Regions from separate parts of the Arthrobacter tecti genome, predicted to be linked through region 4. Evidence: predicted binding sites of a transcription regulator. Region 4 holds the regulator's gene; each other region holds the start of a gene.
What was found. The regulator LexA, encoded in region 4, represses DNA repair genes until DNA is damaged. The targets are predictions, from matches to a motif close to TCGAACANNTGTTCGA.

Region 1 (2,199 bases), on a different contig from region 4:
GCGGTACTGCACAACCACCTTGTGGTCCTTGCCGTACAGCGCCGCGTCCCGCGCGTGCTGGGGGAGCTTGCTCCACGGCTTGTCCATGGAGAAGCCGAGTTCCTTGGACAGCCCTTCGAGAAGCCGCGTCCAGTACTCAAGAGTTGCTGTGCCGAGCGCCCACGGCGCAATAGCGCCCTCGCCCAGGGAGAGATCGGGGTTCGGAACAACCAGTTCCTCATCAACCTCGAGCTTGGTGCCGATGCCGGTGCACGCAGGGCAGGCACCGAACGGGTTATTGAAGGAGAAGGAACGCGGCTCGATCTCGTCGATGGCGAGTGGGTGCTCGTTGGGGCAGGCCAGGTTCTCCGAGAACGCCCGGATCCGATGAGTGTCCTCCGCCGGAAGATCCACGAAGTCAGCAAGCACCCTGCCCTCGGCCAGTTTGAGGGCGGTCTCGATGGAGTCGGTGAGGCGCTGGCGAACCCCGTCCTTGACCACCAGTCGGTCCACGATGACCTCGATGGTGTGCTTGTACTGCTTGCCCAGCTTCGGAGGGTCGGTGAGCTGCACCAGATCTCCGTCCACCCTGGCGCGCGAGTAGCCCTTGGCAGCGAGATCCTGGAAGAGATCTGCGAATTCGCCCTTACGGCCACGTACCACCGGGGCAAGAACCTGGAACCGGGTGCCCTGTTCGAGCTCCATCAGCTGGTCCACAATCTGCTGCGGAGTCTGCTTTGCGACCGCCTCACCGCACACTGGGCAATGCGGCCGGCCCACCCGTGCCCACAACAGCCGCATGTAGTCATAGATCTCGGTAATGGTGCCCACGGTGGACCGGGGGTTTTTACTGGTGGACTTCTGGTCAATGGATACGGCCGGCGACAGGCCCTCAATGAAGTCGACGTCCGGCTTGTCCACCTGGCCGAGGAACTGGCGCGCATAGGCCGAGAGCGACTCGACGTACCGGCGTTGCCCCTCGGCGAAGATGGTGTCGAACGCCAATGAGGACTTACCGGAACCGGACAGGCCCGTGAAGACAATCATTGCGTCCCGCGGAAGATCGAGATCTACGTTTCGCAGGTTGTGTTCCCGGGCTCCCTTGACGATCAGCCGTGAGAGATCCTGCGGCATCTTGTCAGGATGGGAGAGTCCGGAATCCAGGGAGGTTGCAATAGACACCATTTCACTTTAGTGGAAACAGCGTTCGAAAACATATTCGAACGCCGGAATTCACGGCGTGTCCCCGGCGATGTTCACCGACGGCGCAGTGCGGCCCTCAGGTAGGAGACCGCTTCATCCTCGGTGATGCCGTTCGCCTTAACCAGACGTGCGTACTCTGCGGCGCCTTCCGCGGCTTTCCGGCGCGCTTCGTCCCCGGCGGCAGCCACCACCGTACCCGCCCGCGACCGGGTCACGACGATGTGTGCCTGTTCAAGCTCCCTGTACGCCCGCGCGACCGTGTTCACCGCCACTCCAAGGTGTCCCGCCAGCGTGCGCACGGGTGGGAGCCGGGTTCCGACGGGCAGCGAGCCGTCATTCGCGGCGTCCAGAATCTGCACGCGCAGCTGCTCATACGGCGGAACTGAACTCGCCGGGTCAATCCGCAGCCACGCCGTAACATCAGAGTTCACAGTGCGCGCTCCTGAACGACGTTGGACGGGTGCTCACATTCTGCCACGCGCTTCGACGCTTCTCCATCGCCATTCCCTGTGGCGTAACGCCGGGTCTACACTGGCCAGCATGTATGACCTTCGGGATCTGACCATCCGCAGCATCTCAGTGAGCGAGATGGACAACAACGTCTACCTGTTGACCGCCAAGACGAGCGGGGCACAGGTTCTCATCGACGCGGCCGACGACGCCCGCGCCATCCTGGCGCTCCTCGCCGAGGGCGCCCGGGACACCTCCTCAACGGCGAAGCCGACCCTCGTGGTCACCACGCACGCGCATTGGGACCATGTGGGTGCCCTTGCGGACATCGTCGAGGCAACAGGGATGAAGACCGCAGCCGGAACAGCGGATGTCGAGGACATCGCCGTAGCCACGGACGTGCCCCTCGACCATGGCGATGTCGGGAACTTCGAGGGGTTTGACCTTGAAGCGATCTCGCTGCGCGGCCACACTCCGGGATCTACTGCACTCCTCTATCGGGACCCGGCCGGATCTCCGCACCTATTCACCGGTGACTCGCTGTTTCCGGGCGGCGTCGGCAACACG
Region 2 (2,199 bases), on a different contig from region 4:
TCCTGAGAGGAGCACGTGGTCGGCACTCCGGCCGCGGAGCCTGGACGCTTCCAGGACCAGGGAAAGCTGACGCCGGACCCGTGCCTGGCCCACGAAGTCATCAAGGTTCTTGGGGCGCAGTGCCGCTTCGACGGCCCGATCCTCCGGATCGACTGCTGCGGAAATGAGCGGCTGCTCGTTGTGGCCTTCCATACTCTCTGCCATGTGAACTCCTACGACCGCACGGACGCGCGCGCGCCGTCCTGGCCGAGCCGCCGGAGAGTGAGTTTCAGGATGGACCCCACATTGCCGGCGGCGGCAACCTCGGGCGAGTCCTGAACGGCTGCGTCAATGGCGGCTCCGGCGTCTTTCTCGGACCAGCCAAGGCCCATCATCGCCGCGAGCACCTGCCCCTGCCAGGGATTCGACGCCGCAGCGGTTGGACCGGATTCGAGCGGCACGAGTTTGTCGGCCAGTTCCAGCACGATTCGCCGGGCCCCCTTCGGTCCGATGCCCGGCACCTTGCTGAACGCCTTGTCATCGCCCGAGGACGCAGCAACGCGGATGACCTCCGGGGTATGTACGGCGAGTACAGCCAGCGCCAGCCGCGGACCTACGCCGCTGACACCGAGCAGGGTTTCGAATACTTCGCGCTCCTCCGGCTCCGAGAAACCAAACAGAGTCATGGAATCCTCGCGGACGATCAGAGCGGTGAAGACCCTGGCCTGATTACCGACACGCAGGTTGGAGAGCGTTTGCGGCGTCGCCTGAACCAGCATTCCGAACCCGTTTACATCCAGGACTGCCGAATGCAGGTCCACGTGGCTGACGGTTCCGGTCAAAGAGCTAATCATGCGCTGCGGCTCCAAGCTGGTCGAAGTGGAATATCACCGAACATATCTACGAATCAGCGTACGGCCCGCACTGGGCATTCCGGCAACCGCCACACCGAAGGAGCGCTACCTCACCGCCGTCGTCGGGCCTTTGCTTCCGCTTCAGCCCACAGGCGCTGGGCCGCCGTGAGCCCCGTGCTGCCGGACTGCAACTGTGCCGACGACGACGCGCCCGTGCGCCACGCGTGCGTGATGGCGAGCGCCAGTGCGTCTGCGGCGTCGGCCGGTGTCGGTGCGGTTGAGAGCCGCAAAATCTTCGTCACCATCTTGGTAACAGCGGCTTTATTCGACTGGCCGTTGCCGGTGACCGCCGCCTTGACCTCGGTCGGCGTGTGAAGGGCCACCGGAATGCCGCGCCGCGCCGCCGCGACGATCACCACTCCCGAGGCCTGCGCCGTACCCATGACTGTGCTGACATTGAGCTGGCTGAAGACACGTTCGACGGCGAGGACCGCCGGTGCGTGGGCGTCCAGCCAGATATCCACCGACTCCGCAATTTTCAGCAACCGTTTGTCAAGGCTCTGGTCCGCCGGCGTACCCACCACCCCGACGGCGACCAGCGTGGCCCGACGGTTCGGCTCAACGTCGACGACAGCGAGTCCGCAGCGCGTCAGTCCGGGATCCACACCCATCACGCGCACCGTCATTCCGGGGTGCTCCTTCTCACGCGGCGGTGCCTGCGGTGGAAGGACTAATCGTCGCTGTCCAGCTCGGCAAGGACGTCCTCACTGAGATCAGCGTTGGAGTACACGTTCTGCACATCATCGAGCTCTTCGAGAGCGTCGACCAGTTTGAGGAACTTGCGCGCGGCGTCGGCGTCGAGTTCCACCTGCATCGAGGGTACGAACTCAACCTCATCTGTCTCATACTCGATTCCGGCCTCTTCCAGCCCCGCGACGACGGCGCGCAGATCCGAAGGCTCCGAATGCACGTCAAAGGAATCACCGGATTCCGTAACTTCTTCGGCACCGGCGTCCAGGACGGCCATCAGGATGTCGTCCTCGCTCAGCTCCTTCCGGGGAAGGGTGATAACGCCCTTCCGTGAGAAGAGGTACGCCACGGAACCGGGGTCGGCGATGGTGCCGCCGTTGCGCGTAATGGCAACGCGGACCTCCGAGGCAGCACGGTTCTTGTTGTCGGTCAGGCACTCGATGAGGAGGGCTGAACCCTGTGGGCCGCGTGCTTCGTAGATGATCTCCGAGTAATCGATCACCTCGCCGGTGAGGCCTGCACCGCGCTTGATTGCGCGGTCGATGTTGTCATTGGGCACCGACGTCTTCTTGGCCTTTTGCACGGCAAGTTCCAGCGCCGGGTTGCCTGACATGTC
Region 3 (2,199 bases), on a different contig from region 4:
CTACTTCCCGGAGGAGGGTTTGGTAGTCGATGGTGACCAGGAGTTGTGGTCGGTGTCCGCCGGTTGCCGGCAGTTTATCGGTGGCCAGTGCTATCTGGCAGGCGCCGATGAGCCCGTCGAGGAGTAGCTGGGCCCGGGTCCCGGTTTCGAAGGTTTCCTGACCTTCAGCAGCGTGTGCGCTGTCATTCTGGCTGCTGTCGATCGTTCCGTTTTCGTTAGCGCCATCGTCACCCTCGCCGGCCGGTGCGGCGTTGACGCCACCGCCGCCGCGGGCAGTGCCGGGTTGTGTGCGCGGATTGGTGGTGGTGTTCATGATGGTGGTGAGGTATTCGTATTGTTCGTCGGTGGCTGCGATGTCCAACAGGTGCAGTCCGCGTTTTTTGCCGCGCAGGAACACGCCTTGCCGTGCAGCGAGTTCCTTGTCGGCGGGTTCTGGTCCGTCGGGGTCCAGGTGTGCTTCCCAGCGGCGGATGAGCCGGGTGAGGAAGTCCGGGTCGTAGGTGGTGGCGTTGGCGGTGAGTTGGGCTTCCATGGTCTCCAGCACCGCGGGTTCAGCAACGAAGCGTGCACGGTCCAGTGCGGTGGCGATCAGGGTGGCTGACCGGCCGGAGACGTTACTGCCAGAGATGCCCCCGGCAGAGATGTTACTGGCAGAGACATTGCTGGGGGAGACGGCTGCTGCGAGGTGCTCCAGGGGCGCCGGGAGGGTGTCGCCGGTGAGGGTGGTGCGGGGTAGGAGTTTGGCGCCGAGGCGGAGCCTGCGGGTGGCTTCGCTGCGGCTGATCCGTAACCGGTCCTGCAGGTACTCCGCGGTGCACCGGTACACCGACCGCCTATCACCGGAGGGACTGAAAGCGGTGTTCGAGTCGGGGGTGTTGAAGACGAATCCGGCGCCACCGGTGGAGGGGTCTCCTTCGGCGGGCCGGCCTCCTGCAGCGGCGTTCCTGCGGTCCACCGCAGTAGCGGCGACGACCTGGAGGTACTCCGCGGTCCGGGATAATTCCTCAATCCCCGCGAGATACTCGCCCAATTCAGCTGGGCCCATCCCGATGAAATCCTGAGCGAAGCCGGCAGCGAACGAGGCAACCAGCCGGTTCAACTCGGCAACGTCGATCTCCGCACCATCGATGTCCGCAACGTCGACCTCCGAACCATTGGGCTCAGCGACACGATGCCCGGAACCATTTCGCCGACCACCGATCTCAGTGACAGAGCCGGTGCGCTCACCATCGACATCGGGGGTGTCGATGACCGCGGCTAAGCTCATACCTAATTCTATTCGAAAACATATACGAATGGAAGGCTTGTGGAAAACGTCTGAGATCGCTGCGTGGGCTTCGACACTCGTCATACTCAGGCGCACACTTGTCCGGATCGAAGAGGTGCCGCTACGCTGCATGTCATGACAACCCGTTGGTATGCGTATTTTTCGTTGGCTCTGGAGGAGCCCGCGGCCTAATACGCTGACCAACACCTTCAGAGCCAACAGGGCAGGAGACGCTTCCTGCCCTTCGTCGTTTCCACGGCGGGTTCTGAAAACAGTCCCCGCTGAGGAGCACCACCCTAGAGAGCCGGGACAATGAAAACACTCACCACTGCAGGTTCATCGAACGTCCATGTACGAAGAATCGAACCACTGCCCTCGCCGTCCACACTTGTGGCTGAACTTCCCTGCAACGCATCCCTGACGGAGCATATCCAGCGCTCCCGCGAGGAAGTACGCGCTGTACTCAACGGTCTGGACGACCGGCTCCTCGTCGTCGTCGGACCCTGCTCCATCCACGACACGGAGGCGGGCCTTGAGTACGCAAACCTGCTGGCCGGAGCCGCGTCGCAACATCGCGAGGACCTCCTCATTGTGATGCGCGCTTACTTCGAGAAACCGCGGACCACCATTGGTTGGAAGGGTCTCATCAACGATCCGCACCTGGACGGCACCCATGACATCGCCGCCGGTCTCCGCGCCGCGCGGGGTTTCCTCCATAACGTGGGGGAACTCGGACTCCCGGTTGGCACAGAGTTCCTTGAACCGATTAGCCCCCAGTACGTAGCGGACCTGGTGAGTTGGGGCGCTATCGGCGCCCGCACCACTGAAAGCCAGATCCACCGCCAGTTGGCATCGGGTCTTTCAATGCCGGTGGGCTTCAAGAACGGGACCGACGGCGGCCTCAGCGTTGCGTTGGACGCGTGCTCGGCGGC
Region 4 (2,199 bases):
CGCAACCATCAGCATTGCACCCCTCTCGATAGCCGGGCGGCTTCGGCATGGATTGTTCGAGGAACACACAGTCGTTTTGACCTCCGCCACGTTGGCCATCGGCTCTGAATTCGGGCCGGTTGCCGGTTCGTTGGGGCTCACCGGCGAAGGCGCACCGAGCTGGACCGGCATTGATGTGGGCAGCCCCTTCGACTACCCGAAGCAGGGCGTTCTCTATGTCGCCAAGGATCTTCCCAAACCGGGCAGGGGCACCTCAGAGGAGCAACTGGCGGAACTCGAGGCATTGATCCAGGCCTCCCGTGGAGGAACGTTGGGCTTGTTCTCATCCCGGCGTGCAGCGGAGGAGGCAGCCGATGCACTTCGCACCAGAGTTGATGTAGAGATCCTGTGCCAGGGGGAATCGTCCATGGCATCCCTCGTGAGCCAGTTCTCGGATGAACCGGACACCTGTCTCTTCGGCACCATGTCCCTCTGGCAGGGTGTGGATGTGCCGGGCAGGTCCTGCCGTCTGGTGGTTATTGACCGCATACCTTTCCCCCGCCCGGATGACCCCTTGATGACGGCGCGGACCAGGGCGGTTGCACAGGCTGGCGGGAACGGCTTCATGAGCGTGTCGGCAACCCACGCCGCAGTCCGCCTTGCACAGGGCGCGGGCCGTCTCATCCGTTCCGGCGACGATCGAGGAATGGTGGCAATCCTCGATTCACGTCTGGCAAGCGCCAGATATGGCGGCTTCCTGAGGGCGGCACTTCCGCCGTTCTGGCCCACCACCGACCGTGCGACGGCGCTTGCTGTGCTCTCGCGGTTAGCCGCGGCACAGCCCGTATAGCCGAAGCTGACCAGTTAGAGCGCGCGCATCACTGATACGACTTTGCCCATGATGGCGGCGTGGTCCCCCAGGATGGGTTCGTAATTGGTGTTCTGCGGGAGCAGCCAGGTGTGCCCGTCGCGCTGGCGGAACGTTTTGACCGTTGCCTCATCGTCAAGAAGGGCCGCGACGACGTCGCCGTTGTCCGCGGTACTCTGTCGCCGCACCACAACCCAGTCACCGTCGCAGATCGCGGCGTCGATCATCGAATCTCCGGAAACGCGAAGCATGAACAGTTCGCCGTGACCCACCAACTGACGGGGGAGCGGCATGACGTCTTCGATCACCTGGTCAGCGAGAATCGGTCCGCCTGCCGCGATGCGGCCGACCAGGGGGACCATTGCTGCGTCAACAGCCGCGTTGACCGGTTCGTCACCCTGCTCCGGAGAACTTGGCAGTGGGCGCGGTGAGTCCTGACCGAGCGTGAGCGGAAGCAGAATTTCCATTGCCCGCGGACGCTTCGGATCGCGCCGGATGTAGCCCATCCGTTCAAGTTGTGACAGCTGGTGCGTGACGCTGGAGAGGCTGGCAAGACCGACGGTGTCACCGATTTCCCTCATCGACGGCGGGTAACCGTGTGCGGCAACGCTGCGCTGGATGGTCTCCAGGATCTTTTTCTGACGTGGGGTGAGGCCCTTGGGCGTGGCACGTCCACGTGGACGGCCGCGTCCGCGCTTGACCGCGGCCTCCGGTGCCTCGGTGGTCTCCTCTGCCGCACTGAGATCTCCCACGAAACGTACATCCCTTCGCTGTGGTGGAGGTGCTTCTGCGACCGTCCCACCAGTTTTGTCAGTGGCGGGTGATGAGCTGGTTTTCGAAGCGGCCGGACCATTCACCCTTGCCAGCAACGCTAGGGGACATGGGAGGTCTTTTCAAACATTTGTTCGAGCGAGTCTCGACAGTATTAGTCCAAAGATGCTAAAAATATAACGGGAAGAATAGAACACAGCTTCGAATCGAAGCTGTCCTTCATATTCAGCAGTAGAAAGGCAGACGTTATGTCAACGCTACAACTTGAAGGGTCGGGCTCGGCCGGACACACCATGGAACGCCTGAATGCCGGCGTTCCGCGGCTTCACCTGACACGTCGAGGCTGGTTGCTCCTCGTGGCCGTGCCGCTAGCTCTGGTCGCGGCAGCCGCCATGATCCTTGCGGCATCACTTACTTCCGAGGCGAAGGCTGCCGGGAGTGCGGGTGGCGTTACCGAAACGGTTCAGGTTGATGTCGCGCCTGGCCAGACGTTATGGGGCCTTGCTGCTGAGTACGCGCCGGACCGGGATCCCCGTGAAGTCGTGTCCGAAATTGCCGAATTGAATGCGCTGACCACTTCA

Region 1: a site for LexA is predicted at 1,187-1,202, ahead of uvrA (excinuclease ABC subunit UvrA). Genes of this name have one in related genera too.
Region 2: a site for LexA is predicted at 870-885, ahead of ruvA (Holliday junction branch migration protein RuvA). Genes of this name have one in related genera too.
Region 3: a site for LexA is predicted at 1,280-1,295, ahead of ACX80C_RS05940 (HNH endonuclease signature motif containing protein). Genes of this name have one in related genera too.

What each region holds. Positions count from the first base shown of each region.
Region 1 is NZ_JBTNCT010000001.1:228,818-231,016, forward strand. Features, by position in the region: gene uvrA (excinuclease ABC subunit UvrA) at 1-1,113, opposite strand, end outside; gene ACX80C_RS01085 (GntR family transcriptional regulator) at 1,236-1,613, opposite strand; gene ACX80C_RS01090 (MBL fold metallo-hydrolase) at 1,723-2,199, shown strand, end outside.
Region 2 is NZ_JBTNCT010000001.1:289,928-292,126, forward strand. Features, by position in the region: gene ruvB (Holliday junction branch migration DNA helicase RuvB) at 1-192, opposite strand, end outside; gene ruvA (Holliday junction branch migration protein RuvA) at 213-833, opposite strand; gene ruvC (crossover junction endodeoxyribonuclease RuvC) at 944-1,519, opposite strand; gene ACX80C_RS01345 (YebC/PmpR family DNA-binding transcriptional regulator) at 1,564-2,199, opposite strand, start outside.
Region 3 is NZ_JBTNCT010000003.1:264,030-266,228, forward strand. Features, by position in the region: gene ACX80C_RS05940 (HNH endonuclease signature motif containing protein) at 1-1,267, opposite strand, end outside; gene ACX80C_RS05945 (3-deoxy-7-phosphoheptulonate synthase) at 1,580-2,199, shown strand, end outside.
Region 4 is NZ_JBTNCT010000004.1:35,476-37,674, reverse strand. Features, by position in the region: gene ACX80C_RS06590 (ATP-dependent DNA helicase) at 1-829, shown strand, start outside; gene lexA (transcriptional repressor LexA) at 844-1,599, opposite strand; gene ACX80C_RS06580 (LysM peptidoglycan-binding domain-containing protein) at 1,867-2,199, shown strand, end outside.